DNA from 2 places in the Embleya sp. NPDC059213 genome. Region 1 is predicted to be linked to the other one. Evidence: riboswitches for the same ligand, from Rfam matches in the RefSeq annotation. Region 1 holds a riboswitch; the other holds the start of a gene.
The links. A riboswitch is a leader RNA that binds a small molecule or an ion and turns the genes downstream of it on or off. The one in region 1 is predicted to bind glycine.
Positions count from the first base shown of each region.

Region 2: another riboswitch for glycine. It lies ahead of gcvT (glycine cleavage system aminomethyltransferase GcvT); the one in region 1 lies ahead of gcvP (aminomethyl-transferring glycine dehydrogenase).

Region 1 covers NZ_JBHZAV010000003.1:92,255-100,616, forward strand. The annotation lists gene ACFXMF_RS02115 (MerR family transcriptional regulator) at 1-403, shown strand, start outside; gene ACFXMF_RS02120 (bifunctional nuclease family protein) at 551-1,024, shown strand; gene ACFXMF_RS02125 (MerR family transcriptional regulator) at 1,449-2,063, shown strand; gene ACFXMF_RS02130 (ElyC/SanA/YdcF family protein) at 2,121-2,807, shown strand; gene ACFXMF_RS02135 (DNA polymerase IV) at 2,870-4,219, shown strand; gene ACFXMF_RS02140 (DUF4230 domain-containing protein) at 4,275-4,967, shown strand; glycine riboswitch at 5,016-5,112, shown strand; gene gcvP (aminomethyl-transferring glycine dehydrogenase) at 5,313-8,234, shown strand; gene ACFXMF_RS02150 (TetR/AcrR family transcriptional regulator) at 8,262-8,362, opposite strand, start outside.
Region 2 covers NZ_JBHZAV010000010.1:57,082-65,443, forward strand. The annotation lists gene ACFXMF_RS06265 (ABC transporter substrate-binding protein) at 1-1,720, opposite strand, end outside; gene ACFXMF_RS06270 (ABC transporter permease) at 1,758-2,753, opposite strand; gene ACFXMF_RS06275 (enhanced serine sensitivity protein SseB C-terminal domain-containing protein) at 3,062-3,790, opposite strand; gene ACFXMF_RS06280 (enhanced serine sensitivity protein SseB) at 3,869-4,585, opposite strand; gene ACFXMF_RS06285 (AAA family ATPase) at 4,615-5,346, opposite strand; glycine riboswitch at 5,572-5,665, shown strand; gene gcvT (glycine cleavage system aminomethyltransferase GcvT) at 6,024-7,124, shown strand; gene gcvH (glycine cleavage system protein GcvH) at 7,234-7,608, shown strand; gene glyA (serine hydroxymethyltransferase) at 7,605-8,362, shown strand, end outside.

The DNA of each region.
Region 1 (8,362 bases):
CATGGTGCTGCTCGACCGGCCGGGCCTGATCGCCGCAGCCGGCATCCAGGACGTGGACCTGGCGCGGCTGGAGGAGTTCGGCCTGATCCAGCCGCACCGTCCGCGCCCCGGCGACACCGACGGCGAGCACGCGGTGGTCTACGACGGCGACGCGCTGGTGGTGGCCCGGTTGGTGGCCGCGCTGGGCCGCTACGGCGTCGAACCGCGACACCTGCGCCAGACCAAGGCCGCCGCGGACCGCGAGGCCGCGCTGGTCGAACAGATCGTCGCGCCGCTGCTGCACCGCCGGGGCGCGCGGGCCAAGGCGGGCGCCGAGGAGACCGTGCGCGACCTGCTCGCGCTCACCTCGCGGCTGCACACCGTCCTGGTCACCACCGCGCTCGCGCCCCGGCTGGGCCGCTGAACGACCCGGCGCGCGGCCGTGAGTGATTTCGCCCGCCCGGCGCACCGGGGGCGGGCACGCCGCGTCACGAAGAAAAAACGACGAATCCCCGACCTATTCGGCCCCCGGGGATCGGTGACCGACAGTCGGGCGCGCTAGTGTGGCGATGTGAACGAGCTAGAGGTTGTGGGCGTCCGGGTGGAGATGCCCTCTAACCAGCCGATCGTGCTCCTACGGGAGACGGGGGGCGATCGTTATCTCCCCATCTGGATCGGCCCGGTAGAGGCGACAGCCATCGCGTTCGCCCAACAGGGCGTGGTACCCGCGCGTCCTCTGACGCACGATCTCTTCCGGGACGTGCTGGAGGCGTTGGGACAGGAATTGACCCAGATCCGGATCACCGACCTGCGCGAGGGCGTGTTCTACGCCGAGCTGGTCTTCTCCGGCGGCGTGGAGGTCAGCGCGCGCCCGTCGGACGCGATCGCGCTCGCGCTGCGGACCGGGACGTCGATCGTCGGCAGCGACGCGGTCCTGGACGAGGCGGGCATCGTGATCCCCAACGAGCAGGAGGACGAGATCGAGAAGTTCAGGGAATTCCTGAACGACATCTCGCCCGAGGACTTCGGCACCACGAGCCAATAGCCGGCCCGCCCGGGCCCGGTGCGCGTCCGAAGCCGCCGACCGTCTCGCCCGCCGTCCCGGCGAGGGGCATGGTCGGCGGTTCTTTGCGTTCGGACGCGCCGCGGGTCGCCCGCCGGCCGCCGCGCCGCGGACCACGACGCGCCGACGGACGAGGTCGATCCGACCCGTTCGGTTAGTGATCCGTTTCGATCGGCCGCAAAGTGGCCAGATCTACCCGTGGAACGCGGCTTCAAACCACTCGTGCGAGGAGCGTCACTCGGCGTGCCGAACGGCGCGGTCGTTGACGCGCTGTTGGTGACTGCCTACCGTCGAAAACGACAGTTCCGGGATGACCCCTGCGCGTTGCACCTCGCCGCCTGCGGCCCGGGACTGAAGAGACTCTCCGCGCCGTACCCGGGCGCGGGGAGACGAAAGGGAGGTCGGCGTGAGCAGCACCGGCGACATCACGGCGGCGGAACGCGCCCGCACGGCACGTCCTCTGCCGGCGACCGACCCCGGTGCGGGCCCCCGGCGGCAGGATGTCCCGCCCGCCGGCACCCCGTCGGAGGATGTCGGCTATCGAGGCCCGACGGCCTGCGCGGCGGCCGGCATCACCTACCGCCAACTCGACTACTGGGCGCGCACCGGTCTGGTCGAGCCCACCGTCCGCCCGGCTCACGGCTCGGGCACCCAACGCCTGTACGGCTTCCGCGACATCCTGGTGCTCAAGATCGTCAAGCGGCTCCTGGACACCGGCGTCTCGCTGCAGAACATCCGGATCGCGGTGGCCCACCTGCGCGGTCGCGGCATCGGCGACCTGGCCGGGATGACGCTGATGAGCGACGGCGCCAGCGTGTACGAGTGCACGTCGTACGACGAGGTGATCGACCTGGTGCAGGGCGGGCAGGGGGTCTTCGGGATCGCCGTGGGGGCGGTGTGGCGCGAGGTCGAGGGCTCGCTCGCGCAGCTCCAGGGCGAGCACACCGGCTCCGGGGAGTCGATCGCGCAGGTCCATCCGGGTGACGAATTGGCGCGCAGGCGGCGCGACAAGGCGGTCTGAGGCGGGTCCGAGGCGCCCGAGGCGGATGGGAACCGGTCCGCCGGGCAGGACGTCCCCATGGACGTGATCATTCGCCGGCCGACCCTGCCGCGTTCGCGGCGCGCCCAACGACGCGGTTACCAGGCCGCCGTCCTGCTCACCGTGGCCGGCCTGGCCCCGATCACGGGGCTGCACCTGTACGCCGGGGGACGGGTGCGCACGCCGGCGAACGTGCCGTATCAGGACGTCACGATGGTGCTCGGCGCGGGTGTGCACGGGGACCGGCCGTCCGATCTGCTGGCCCGCCGGCTGGACGTGGCACTCGGGTTGTACCGGACCGGCCGGACCCGGGTGATCCTGGTCAGTGGCGACGGCGGCGGCAACCGCTACGACGAGACCGGGGTGATGCGGCGCTACCTCGCGGAGCGTGGAATACCGCAACACCGGATCGTGACCGACGAATCGGGATTCTCCACCTGGGAATCCTGCATTCGCGCGAAGCGCGTCTACGGGATCGACCGGGTCATCGTGGTCACGCAGAGCTTCCATCTGCGGCGTGCGCTCGGGCTGTGCAAGGCCGCCGGAATATCCGCGTACGGCGTTCCGGACGAGTCCTTCACGTGGGGCCACGTCGGGCCCACCGTGTACGGCACCGGACGCGAGGTGCTCGCCGCGATCAAGGCGACCGGGCAGATCGTCTTCCGACCGGATCCGCGGGCACACGATCCGAGGAACGACGAGATCCGCCGCGCCCTGAGCGACTGAGCGAGCGCCCCGAGCGAGCCGACGCGGGCCGATGTCGGTCCCGTACGTCATCATTGCCCGGTGTGAGACACGCGCCGGGCATCCTCCATCTCGACATGGACGCGTTCTACGCGTCGGTCGAGCAGGTCGCCAAGCCCAGCCTGGCCGGCAAGGCGGTGATCGTCGGCGGCATCGGCGCACGCGGTGTGGTGGCCACCGCCTCCTATCAGGCCCGGGTGTTCGGCGTGCACTCGGCGATGTCGATCGGCGAGGCCCGCCGACGCTGCCCCAACGCCGCCTTCCTCAGCCCGCGCTTCGCGCTCTACCGGCAGGTCAGCGACACCGTGATGGAGCTGCTGCACCGGCTGTCGCCGCTGGTGGAGCCACTCAGCCTGGACGAGGCGTTCGTCGACCTGGAGGCGGGCCCGCACGGCGGCACGCTGGACACCGAGCGGGTCACCGCGATCGCCGTGCGCCTGCGCGCCGACATCCACGCGGCCACCGGGCTGACCTGCTCGGTCGGCGCGGCCACCTCCAAGCTGCTGGCCAAGATCGCGTCCGAGGCGGACAAGCCGGACGGGCTGTGCGTGGTGGCTCCCGGCACCGAGCGGGCGATGCTGGACCCGCTGCCGGTGCGCGCGCTGCCCGGGGTCGGGCCGGCCACCGGCGACGTGCTGCGTCGGGCCGGCCTGGACACCGTGGCCGACCTGGCCGCCGTCGACGAGAGCGAACTGGTACGACTGCTCGGCCAGGCGCACGGACACGGCCTGCACGTGCTGGCCGCCGGACTGGACGCCCGCCCCGTGGTCGCCGACCGGGACGCCAAATCGGTGTCGGTGGAGGACACCTTCGCCACCGACCTGGTGGACCGCGAGCGCATCACCCGCGAGTTGGACCGGCTCTCGATCCGGTGCGTGGAGCGGTTGCGCGCCGCCGGGCGCTCCGGGCGCACGATCGTGCTCAAGCTGCGCCGCTACGACTTCGGCACGCTGACCCGCTCGGAGACGCTGCGCGGGCCCACCGACGATCCGGGCGTGGTGCGCGAGACGATCCGCCGACTGGCCGCCCAGGTGGACGTCACCGGCGGGGTGCGGCTGCTCGGGGTGGGGGTGAGCGGCCTGGCCGACTTCGCCCAGCAGGACCTGTTCGGCGCGGCCGGGCCCGGGCCCGGGGAAGTGGTCGAGGAGGACCCGGTGAGCGACCCGGAAGTGCCCGCGGCGGCCGAGCCGGAGCGGGTCTCCTGGTCGCCGGGCCAGGACGTGCTGCACGAGGAGTTCGGGCCCGGCTGGGTCCAGGGCAGCGGCGTCGGCCGGGTCACCGTGCGTTTCGAGGTGCCGGGCGGGCGGCCGGGTCGGGTGCGCACGTTCGCGATCACCGATCCGGCGCTGCGACCGGGGGAACCGATTCCGCTGCCCGCGCTCGACCGGGGATAGCCGCGTCGATCCGGGGCAGGCGCCGGGCAGACGACTCCTCGGGGGTGTCCCCACCATGACTGATGTCAAAGAGCGGCCGATACGAGGGCAGGGTGCCTTTCGATCGGCTCGCCGCAGGCTCGGACTGCCGGCCTTCCTGGTCACGCTGCTGGTCGGCTTCATCGTGCTGGCGCTGGTGCTGGTCGGCCTGGTCAATCTGTTACCCGGCAAATTCAATCCGTTCGGCGAGACCACCAAGGACCACAGTGGGCCGGTGATGCTCAAGGCGGTGCAGGACCTCAGCCGCTACGAGGCGGTCAGCGGCACCTTCCAGGTCGTGGTGGACCTGGAAAAGGACGCCAAGTTCCTGCCGGACGCCGTGCGCGGCCAGCGCACGCTGTTCGTCGGCGTCGGCCAGGTCGGCGGTTTCGTCGAATTCGGCGGGATCGGCCAGGACGCGATCCGGACCTCGCCGCAGGACAAGAGCGTGACCATCAGGCTCCCGCACGCGCGGCTCGCGCCCGCCGCGCTGGACCAGAAGAACAGCCACGTGATCGCCCAGGATCGGGGCCTGTTCGACCGCATGGGCGACTTCTTCTCCGGCAATCCCGGCGATCAGCAACAGTTGTACGTGCTCGCGACCAAGAAGATCGACGACGCGGCGAAAACCGCCGGACTGGTGGAGCGCGCGGAGCGGAACACCACCGGCATGCTCCAGGGCATGATGCGCTCCCTGGGCTACCCGACCACCACTGTGACCTACGCCTAGTGCGCAGGCCGCGGCCGGTGTCACGCTGATACCGTTGAGGTCGCCCATTACGTTCGCGCGGGAGAGTCCTCGTGTCGTGCACACGAGGCGCCGAAGGAGCAACTCCTCCCCGGAATCTCTCAGGCACCCGTACCGCGTGGTCGTGGGCACTCTGGAAAGCAGGATCCGTACGTGGCTCGCCGAGTCGGGTCGGGTCCTCGCCGACGGTGCAAATCGCGCCCGCGGGAACCGGTTCGACCGGTGCTCCGGGCGCGGTGAAGCTCTCAGGTACCGATGACAGAGGGGGAGGCCGGTGGACGCGCGACCCGCGTGTCCGTCCAGGAGCGATCCAGGAGGCCTTTCGCGATGACCCCGCGCACCCCTGCCCCGACGCGTGCTCACGCCGTACTCCCCTCCGGTCCCGGCTCGTTGACCGGCCTGGAGGCCGCGTCGCCGTTCACCGGCCGGCACATCGGTCCGGACACCGACGAGCAGGCGAAGATGCTCGCCGCGATCGGCTACGGATCCCTGGACGAGCTGACCGACGCGGCGGTGCCCGCCGCGATCCGCGCGCTGGAGGGCTTCGAACTGCCCGCCGCGCGTTCCGAGGCCGAGGTGCTCGCCGAACTGCGCGAGCTGGCCTCCCGCAACAGCGTGCTGACCTCGATGATCGGGCTCGGCTACCACGGCACCTTCACTCCGCCGGTGATCACCCGCAACGTGCTGGAGAACCCCGCCTGGTACACCGCCTACACGCCCTACCAGCCGGAGATCTCGCAGGGCCGGTTGGAGGCGCTGCTCAACTTCCAGACCGTGGTCACCGACCTGACCGGGCTGGACGTGGCCGGTGCCTCGCTGCTCGACGAGGCCACCGCCGCCGCCGAGGCGATGACCCTGGCCCGGCGGGCCGGCCGGGCCAAGAGCGACGTGTTCGTCGTGGACGCGGCCACGCTGCCGCAGACCATCGCGGTGGTGCGCACCCGGGCCCGGGCGCTGGGTATCGAGGTCGTGGTCGCCGACACCACCGACGGGCTGCCCGAGGGCGGCTGCTTCGGCGTGTTGCTGCAGTACCCCGGCGCCGACGGCCGGGTCCGCGACCTGACCCCGGTGATCGAGGCGGCACACGCCCAGGGCGCGCTGGTGGCGGTCGCCGCCGACCTGCTCGCGCTCACCGTGCTGCGCGCGCCGGGCGTGCTGGGCGCCGACGTCGCGGTCGGCACCACGCAGCGATTCGGCGTGCCGATGGCCTTCGGCGGTCCGCACGCGGGCTACCTGGCGGTCCGCGAGAAGCTCACCCGCAGCATGCCGGGCCGGCTGGTCGGGGTGTCCGTGGACGCCGACGGCGCGCCCGCCTACCGGCTCGCGCTGCAGACCCGCGAACAGCACATCCGCCGGGAGAAGGCGACCAGCAACATCTGCACGGCGCAGGTCCTGCTGGCCGTGATGGCCGGCATGTACGCGGTCTACCACGGGCCGGACGGGCTCACCTCGATCGCGCGGCGCACCCACCGGTACGCGGCCGTACTCGCGGCCGGGCTGCGGGCGGGCGGCGTCGAGGTCGTGCACGGCGACTTCTTCGACACCGTCACGGCGCGGGTGCCGGGTCGGGCCGAGGAGGTGCTCGCGGCGGCCCGTGCGGCCGGCATCAACCTGCGCCCGGTGGATGCCGACCACGTGGGGATCACCTGCGACGAGACCACCCTGCGGGCGCATGTCGAGGCCGTCTGGGGCGCGTTCGGGGTCACCGGCGACGTGGCCGCGCTGGACGCGGACACCGTCGACGCGCTGCCCACCGCGCTGCTGCGCGACACCGGCTTCCTGACCCACCCGGTCTTCCACACGCACCGTTCCGAGACCGACATGCTGCGTTACCTCAAGCGGCTCGCGGACAAGGACTACGCGCTCGACCGGGGCATGATCCCGCTCGGCTCGTGCACGATGAAGCTCAACGCCACGGTCGAGATGGAACCGATCACCTGGCCCGAGTTCGCCGACCTGCACCCCTTCGCACCGGTGGATCAGGCCGCCGGATACCTGGAGCTGATCGACGGTCTGGCCGAATCGCTGGCCCGGATCACCGGCTACGCCAAGGTCTCGCTTCAGCCCAACGCCGGTTCGCAGGGCGAGCTGGCGGGCCTGCTCGCGGTGCGCGCCTACCACCACGCCAACGGTGACACCGCCCGCGACGTGTGCCTGATCCCCTCCTCCGCGCACGGCACCAACGCGGCCAGCGCGGTGATGGCGGGCATGCGCGTCGTGGTGGTCAAGACCGGCGAGAACGGCGACGTGGACCTGGCCGACCTGCACGCGAAGATCGACCTGCACCGGGACACGCTCGCGGTGCTGATGGTGACCTACCCGTCCACGCACGGCGTGTTCGAGGAGGGCATCGAGGAGGTCTGTGCGGCCGTGCACGAGGCCGGCGGCCAGGTCTACGTGGACGGCGCGAACCTCAACGCGCTGGTCGGGCTGGCCCAGCCGGGCGGTGCGATCGGCGCCGACGTGTCGCACCTGAACCTGCACAAGACGTTCTGCATCCCGCACGGCGGCGGCGGTCCGGGGGTCGGCCCGGTCGCGGTGCGCGCGCATCTGGCGCCGTACCTGCCCAATCACCCGCTCCAGCCCACCGCCGGCCCGGAGACCGGCGTGGGGCCGATCTCGGCGGCTCCGTGGGGCTCGGCGGCGATCCTGCCGATTCCGTGGACGTACCTGCGGCTGATGGGCCCGGACGGGCTCAAGGAGGCCACCCAGGTCGCGGTGCTGGGCGCCAACTACATCGCCAAGCGGCTCGCACCGCACTTCCCGGTGCTCTACACCGGCCCGAACGGCCTGGTGGCGCACGAGTGCATCATCGACGTGCGCGGGATCACCAAGACCACCGGGGTCAGCGTCGACGACGTCGCCAAGCGGCTGATCGACTACGGCTTCCACGCGCCGACCATGTCGTTCCCGGTGCCCGGCACGCTGATGATCGAGCCGACGGAAAGCGAGAACCTGCACGAGATCGACCGGTTCTGCGACGCGATGATCGCGATCAAGGGCGAGATCGACCGGGTCGCGTCGGGTGAGCTGCCCGCCGACGACAACCCGCTCGCCAACGCGCCGCACACCGCCGCGCTGCTCGCCGGCGAGTGGGCGCACGCCTACACCCGCGAGGAGGCGGTCTTCCCGGCCGGTGTGGTGCCGGCCGAGAAGTACTGGCCGCCGGTGCGCCGGATCGACGGCGCCCAGGGCGACCGCAACCTGGTCTGCTCGTGCCCGCCGATCGAGGCGTACGGCAACAACTGATCCGAGCGGCGTGCGGTCCGCTCCCGATCAGGGGCGGGCCGCGCCGTGGGTCAGCAGGTGCGCCACCGAGGCGGCGAACCCCGGCTTGGCGGCCAGATCGCTGCCCAGGACACCGAACATCAACGCGC
Region 2 (8,362 bases), on a different contig from region 1:
TGACGACCAGGTTGGTCACGTTCGGCGGGCGGTAGAGCAGCGACTTGGTCCAGGCGAACGGGACCATCACCGCCGACTCCATCACCTTCTGGTCCAACTGCTGCCAGATGGCCGCGCTCGCGTTCGGGTCGATCGTGCGGGTGGCCTGGTCGATCAGACCGTTGACCGCCGGGTCGTTCAGCTCGGACAGGTTCGTGCCACCGGCGGGCTTGATCGCCCGACCGTCCACGATCTGCTGGAAGAAGCCGAACTGGGTGGGGAAGTCGGGGCCCCACTGCATGAACATGATGCCGACCTTGTTGTCCGCCACCCACTTGGGCACACCGGCGAACTGGGTGAAGTAGTCACCCGAGGGGTACTGACGGATCTCGATCTTGATGCCGACCTTTTCGAGCGCGTTCTGCACCGACGTGGCGCCCGCGACCTCCTTGGGCCGGTTGCTGCGCGCGGTGAGGATGGTGCTGAAGCCGTCCGGCTTGCCGCACTGCTTGAGCTCGTCCTTGGCCTTGGCCACGTCACCGGTGTGCTTTTCGCCGTTGGGGTACATGTCGGCGACCTTGGAACCGGCCAGCGTCGGCGGCATCAGGTTCGTCGCGATGTCGGCGCCGACCTCACCGCCGACCGCGCGCTGCATCTGCGCCTTGTTCACCGCGTACTGCACGGCGCGCCGGCAGTGCACGTTGTCGAACGGCGGGGTCTTCGAGCTGATCGCGAGGTACGCGAGCGCTCCGGAGACCGCGTCGTCCGAGTTCCCGGCCAGCTTCTCGTCGGTCAGGATCTTGTTCTGGGCGGCGGCCTGGACCCCGGTGCCGACCACGTCGAGCTGCGCCGTGCCGGCGAAGAGCCGGTTGTCGACGTCGTTCGCGTCCTGCTTCTCCAGGAGTTCGATCCGGTCCGGCAGCGCCTTGCGCAGCGGGTCGGTGCTCGGGTCCCAGTGCGGGTTGCGGACCAGGTTGACCGCCTTGCCGGGCTCGTACTGGCCGTCGACCATGTACGCGCCGGTGGCGAGGGGGTGCTTGACGTACTCCTTGCCGGTGTCCTTGGCGGGCGGGACCGGCGCGGTCTGCGGGAGCGCGGCGAGGTAGTTGAAGTCCGCGAACGGTTCCTTCATCTTGAAGACGATGGTGTAGTCGTCCGGCGTCTCGATCGCCTTCAGGCCCAGCTTGTCCGGCGCGGAGTCCTTGTACGGGCCCTTGTAGGTGCTGTCCGGGTCGAGGTACTGGGCGAAGTAGCCCGGGCCGTTGGGCAGGATCTCCTTGTCGAAGGTCCGCTCGACCGCGTACTTGACGTCCGAGGCCTTGACCTCGGTGCCGTCCTCGTACTTGACGCCCTTGCGCAGGTGGTACGTCCAGGTCTTGCCGCCGTCGTCGGTCTTGCCCACGTCGGTGGCCAGGTCCGGCGCGAACTCGTAGCTCGCGTTGCCCGGTGCGGGCTTGAACGTCAGCAGCGGACGGGCCATCAGCCGGGAGAAGTTCCAGGCCGAGGCGTAGTACATGTCGCCCGGGTCGAGCGAGTCGAACTTGTCCGAGCTGACCAGCTTGAGCGTCCCGCCCTTCTTGGACGACTGGTTGACGACCTCGGTGATGGCCTTGTTGCTCGGCGAGTACTTCTTCTTCGAGCCGCCGCTGCCACCGCCACACGCGGTTGCGGTCAGCGCGGTGACCGCAACGATGCCGATCAGCGCCTGGGCCCTGCGCCTGCGAGTTACCGGGTGTTTCATCGCTGGTCGTGCCTCCTCGTGGGGACTTGCGGGATATTCAGCGGCTGCGTGGGTCGAGGGCGTCTCGAAGGCCGTCGCCGAGCAGGTTGAACGCGAGCACGGTGATGAAGATGGTGACTCCGGGGACGACCATGAACATCGGTGCGTCCTCGTACCGGGGAGTGGCGCGCGCGAGCATGCCACCCCACGAGGCGGTGGGTTCCTGCACGCCGACGCCCAGGTAGGAAAGGGCGGCCTCGAACAGGATGTTGGTCGGGATCAGCAGCGTGGAATACACCAGGATCGGACCGACCAGGTTGGGCAGCAGCTCCTTGAAGATGATGTGCCGATCGGTGGCCCCGAGGCTGCGGGCGGCGTCCACGAACTCCCGCTCGCGCAGCGACAATGTCTGGCCGCGCACGATGCGGGCTATGTAGGGCCAACTGAAGAAGCCGATCACGAAGATCAGCACGGTGACCCGGAGCGTGTCGCCCTTGAGGCCGAACGCCTCGCCCTGCAGGCTGCTGCCGATCGCGATCGCGAACAGGAGCAGCGGGAAGGCCAGGAAGACGTCCATCGCGCGGCTGATCAGCGCGTCGATCCAGCCGCCGAAGTAGCCCGCCACGGTGCCCAGTACGACGCCGAGGACCACCGACAGCAGGGTGGCGAGGAAGGCCACGAGCATCGAGATGCGGGCGCCGTAGACGATGCGCGAGAAGATGTCCCGGCCGTTGACCGGCTCCAGACCCAGTGGATGGTCCCAACTGGCGCCGCCGAAGCTGCCGTTGGGGATGTTCAACACCGGGTCGAGCAGATCGTCGTGGTACTCGGTGGGATCGCCGCCGATGAAGGAGGTGATCACCGGGGCGAAGATCGCCACGAGTACCATGAAGATGATCACCACGCCACCGGCCATCGCGACCTTGTCGCGACGGAATCGGGCCCACGCGATCTGGCCGAGGGAACGACCCTCGATGCGGACGCCGGCGGACTCGGCGATCGCTTCGGGGTGCGCCTCTCGGGCCACACCGGTGGTCTCGATCGGTGCCGTCATGGATCGACCCTCCCCGCTCACGGATGCGACGGCGGCTCGGGATCGCCGATCCCGTCGCCATACCCGGCATTGCGATCCCGATGATCTTCGGGATCTGTCGTCCGGGTGAGACTCCTCCGTGACGGGGGTCACCAACAGGGGTCGCGGAATACCTTTACTGAACCGTGATTACGAAGCGCCGATTCGCTGGTTGATCCGCGTAGATCGGTCACGAAATCACAACAAGGCAGCGTTTGATGACGTGACGTCAGTTTTTTGGGGGCATCAGTGTCTGTTGCCCGATGTCGCCACTGTGTGCCGATCTTCGCTCACTGCGTGTTGCGGGCCGCCTCGTCGAGCATGTCGATGCCGATGAACGGCCGGGTGTGTTCGCGCATCCACGCGGCCACCGGGTCGAACGGGTCGTCCAGGGCGACCGAGGACAACGTCAGGCCGGCCGGCGCGGCGGCCGAGGCACGTTCCATCGCATCCCGCATGCGCTGCATCGTCGCGGGCTGATTGTCCGTCAGGCGCAGGCCGATGACGAGGCGTTCGGGTCCGACGGTGGGTCGCACCCAGGCCCGGTGCGCGGCTCGCACCACCTGGGTCTGGAACAGTTGGCCGCCGAGCACGGCATAGAACGCCGGGTCCCACAGGGTCGGTTCGCCCACCTCCAGGGGGCCCGCCAGCAACCGGTCCAGGCCGCCGACGATCCGCCGCAGGTCCAGGTGGGGCACGCCGACGCCGCCGCCCTGGACGTGCGGATTCAGCCACAGGCCCCAGTGGTCGGTGTACAGCGAGGAGGCGATCTCGGTGACCGGACAGATTTCGAACGAGCGATCCCAGCCACTGAGACGAAGCTGTTCCTCGGACGTGAACGCCGGGGCGTAGCGCCACCCGGCCACGTCCATGTTCCCGTACTGCGCGTCGGGACTGCCCGGTTGCCCCTGCCACAACAGCATCCACACCCGGGCGCCGGTGAGCGCTTCGAGCAACCGCTCGTAGGCGTCGTAGCGCCCGGGCGCCACCTGGCTCAAGGCCTGCTCGACCTGGTTCACGACGTCCTCCCCGAACCCGAATGATGTACCGATGAGCGGATCTCGACGAATGGGCGCACGGCGGTGCCGGACGCCGGCTCAGCGCTGGTCGGCCCGCAGGTAGAACGGCTCGGTCCGCTCCAGCATCCAGTCCCCCACAGGATCCTGCGCAACGTCCAGAAGCACCACGTTCACCGGCCACGGGCAGGCGGCCCGGCCGAGCGCGCGCTCCAGGGCGCCGACCGCGATCAGGCGGTCCTCCTCCTGCCAGCGGTCCAGTTCGACCCCGATGAACAGGCACGGCGGGTCCGACTCGATCTCGCCCAGGCCGCGTCGCGCGCTCAGGATCACCGGCGCGTGGGTGAACTCGGCGGCGGCGGCGATCAGGAACTCCATCGGCTCCTCGTCCGGCTCGTACAGCCGCACTCGCGCGCCGCGCGGGCCCCCGCCGGGCAGCCGGGCCAGCTCCAGTACGCCCGGCGGCGGAATCGGGATGCCCACCTCGCCGCCCGGGTTGATCGCGATGCCCACGTGCGGCGGCAGCCCGCGGGCGAACTCGCGCAGCGGCGCGACCGTGCACGCCATCGGGCCCGCGACCCGCCGGAACTCCTCCTCCGAGGAGAACACCGGCACATACGGCCGGCCGTCGATCTCGGTGGTCGGCAGCGTCAGTTCGCTGTCGGCCGGGTTGCCGCCCTCGGGCAGCGGCACCCACACGTCCGCCTCGGCCAGGGCCTCGAAGAGAGCCTCGGCCCGGGACGGGTCGTGCATCGCCGCGACGAGCGCGCTCTCCACGGGATTGGCCGGGAACGGCATGGTGGTGCTCCTCTGGTGTCCGCCGCAGTTTACGACTCGGTCGACAGCCGCCGTCGGGACTGTCCGGGTACGGGGTCTGCGAAAACGATCCGGCTGAGTGTTCGGGCGGCCGGGCGGTCGAGCAATACGCACGAGGTGAAGCCGCCCGGGGCGGACGCCAGGGCGGGGCCCGCGTCCAGCCACGGCGTCAGTCGGGCGAGCAGTTCGCGCCACTCGCGGTGATGTCGGGCGAACACCGGTGTGGAGACCCCGCGCCCGCGCGCGCGTTGGCCGGAAAGCGCCTGATGGGCGGTCACGTCCAACAACAGGGCGTGCGCCGAACTGCCGCGCCGACGGGCGGCGAACACCAACACCCGACGCAGGATCGGATTTCGGCCACTGTCGTGCACGACCACCGCGCCGGGCCCGCGCAACGCCCGGGCCACCTCGCCGTAGTGCGAGAGCCGCACCAGCGGCCGATAGGCCCGGTACGGAATGCGCCCGGCGCGCACCGCCCAGCGAGCCCGGACCAGGTCGGCGTCCAGCACGGCCACGGTCGGCCCCGGGGTGACCACCCGGGCGAGCAACGTGCTCTTGCCGGCCCCGGGCAGGCCGGTCACCACGAGCACGCACGAGGCCGGATAGGCCAGTACGTCCACCACCCGGTCGCCGATCCGCTCCCCCGGGCGATCGCGCTCCTCCCGGAGGTCGTGCACGGACCGGGGCATCAACACGCCGCCCTTCGCGGCGCCGGTATGCGCCCCCGCCGAGTCCGTCTCCACGAGCCCTCCCTTGTCCCGAACCGTCCTGCCCTGCGCATGGTGTCGCACCCGCGCGCGCGAGCGCGTCGTGGCCATCCCTCGAAAACGGCGGCCCGCGAAGCCGGCAGTCCTCGAAATCGGCGGCCCCGAAGTCGCGACCCGCGGACTCGACGGGTCCCGGCCCCGGCCCCGGCGGGGGATTGACGACACGCGCTAGCATGCCGGGCACAACCTCATATCGGCCGTCGACCCCACGCGGAAGAGTCCTCGCCCACGAGCGGGGCGCCGAAGGAGCAACTCCTCCCCGGAATCTCTCAGGCACCGATACCGCATGGGTCAGGCACTTCTGGAAAGCAATCGCACCGCTGGTGCGGTTCACCCACGGTGCAAATCACTGTTTCGCGCGGATGCGCTCGGCAGCGATGAAGCTCTCAGGTTCCGATGACAGAAGGGGAGGGCACCCCACTTTTCGACCGATCTTGGTCGAAAAGGGCTGTAAGCCATGGCAGGGAGCCCCCTTTGTTGTCGTATTCGCCGCACCGCTCGACCCCTTTCGCCGCCCTCCGCGCCGACACCCGCCTCCGGCCCGCGCGCCGCGCCTCGTGCGCGCCGACCGGACCCGCGGCCGTTCGCCATGCCCCCGACCGGCCCGCGCCCCTCGGGTGTTCCCGCCGGCGCCCCCTCGAAGGAGCCCTCGCATGACCACCGACCGCCGGACCCCGCTCGACGCCGTGCACGACGCGCTCGGGGCCACGATGACCGACTTCGCCGGTTGGCGGATGCCGCTCCGGTACGGAAGCGAGCGCGACGAGCACGCCGCGGTGCGCACCACGGCCGGCCTGTTCGACCTCACCCACATGGGCGAGATCGAGGTCACCGGCCCGGACGCCGCCCGTGCGCTGGACCACGCCCTGGTCGGTTTCGTCTCGAAGATCGGGATCGACCGCGCCCGGTACACGATGATCTGCACCGAAGAGGGCGGCATCGTCGACGACCTGATCGTCTACCGGCTGGGCGACGAGCACTTCGTGGTGGTGGCCAACGCGTCCAACGCGGACGTGGTCGCGGGCAGCCTGAAGTACCGCTCGGAGAACTTCGACGCCGCCGTGCGCGACGCCTCCGAGGAGTACACGCTGCTCGCCGTGCAGGGTCCCGCGTCCACCGCGATCGTCGGCTCGCTCACCGACGCCGACCTGCCCGCGCTCAAGTACTACGCGATCCTGCGCACCGAGGTCGCCGGCGTCCCGGTGCTGCTCGCCCGCACCGGCTACACCGGCGAGGACGGCTTCGAGTTGTTCGCCGCGCCCGGCGACGCGGTCGCGCTGTGGGAGGCGCTGCTCGCGGCCGGCAAGCCGCACGGCCTGGTGCCGGCCGGGCTGTCCTGCCGGGACACGCTGCGCCTGGAGGCGGGCATGCCGCTGTACGGCCACGAGCTGACCCGGGAGACCACGCCGTACGAGGCCAACCTGGGTCGGGTGGTCCGGTTGGACAAGCCCGAGGACTTCGTAGGCCGCGACGCGCTGGCCGCCGCGCAGGAGGATGTGCGCCGCACGCTGGTCGGGCTGACCTCGCCGGGCAAGCGGGTCCCGCGCGCGGGCTACCCGGTGGTGGACGCGGAGACCGGCGAGCGGGTCGGCGAGGTCACCTCCGGCGCGCCCTCGCCGACGCTGGGCGTGCCGATCGCGATGGCGTACGTGGCCGTCGAGCGGGCCGAACCGGGCACCCGTCTGGCCGTGGACATCCGCGGCAAGGCGGAGCCGGTCGAGGTGGTCGCACTGCCGTTCTACAAGCGGGCCTGACCCTCGACCGACGGCGCCCTCCACCCACACGGGCGCACGGCCGGCGGCACAAACCATTACAAACCCACCTGCGGAACAGACTCACCTCATTCGAATGGAGAATGGACCCGTGCACGCACCCCAGCACCTGCGCTACAGCAAGGAACACGAGTGGCTCGACGAGGCGGCCTCCCCCGCCCTCGTGGGCATCACCCAGCACGCGGCCGACGCGCTCGGCGACGTGGTGTTCGTCCAGCTTCCCGAGGTCGGCCAACAGGTCGTCGCCGGCGAGCCGTGCGGCGAGTTGGAGTCCACCAAGTCGGTCAGCGACATGTACGCGCCCGTCTCCGGCGAGATCGTCGAGATAAACGACGCGGTCGCCGAGGACCCCGCTCTGGTGAACTCCGACCCCTTCGGGACGGGCTGGCTGTTCAAGGTGCGCATCGACGGCGAGGCCGAGGGCCTGCTGTCGGCCGACGAGTACGCCGCGTTCTGCGGCGAATGATCGAGATCGACCCGATCGAGGAGCTGACAACCGTGACGATCCTGGACCGTCCGCTGAGCGAGGTGGACCCGCAGGTCGCCGCCGCCCTCACCGACGAGCTGCACCGCCAGCAGAACACCCTGGAGATGATCGCCTCCGAGAACTTCGCCCCCGTGGCGGTGTTGGAGGCGCAGGGTTCCGTCCTGACCAACAAGTACGCCGAGGGCTACCCGGGCCGGCGCTACTACGGCGGCTGCGAGCACGTCGACGTGGTCGAGCAGCTCGCCATCGACCGGGTCAAGGACCTGTTCGGCGCCGAGGCCGCCAACGTGCAGCCGCACTCGGGCGCGTCCGCGAACGCCGCCGCGATGTTCGCGCTGCTCACGCCCGGCGACACGATCCTCGGCCTGGACCTGGCCCACGGTGGCCACCTCACCCACGGCATGAAGATCAACTTCTCCGGCAAGCTCTACAACGTGGTCGCCTACCACGTCGACGAGAAGACCCACCGGGTCGACATGGAGGAGGTCGAGCGCCTGGCCAAGGAGCACCGGCCCAAGCTGATCATCGCCGGCTGGTCGGCCTACCCGCGGCAGCTCGACTTCGCCGAGTTCCGCCGGATCGCCGACGAGGTCGGCGCGTACTTCATGGTGGACATGGCGCACTTCGCGGGCCTGGTCGCCGCGGGTCTGCACCCCAGCCCCGTGCCGTACGCGGACGTGGTCACCACCACGACGCACAAGACCCTGGGCGGCCCGCGCGGCGGCGTCATCCT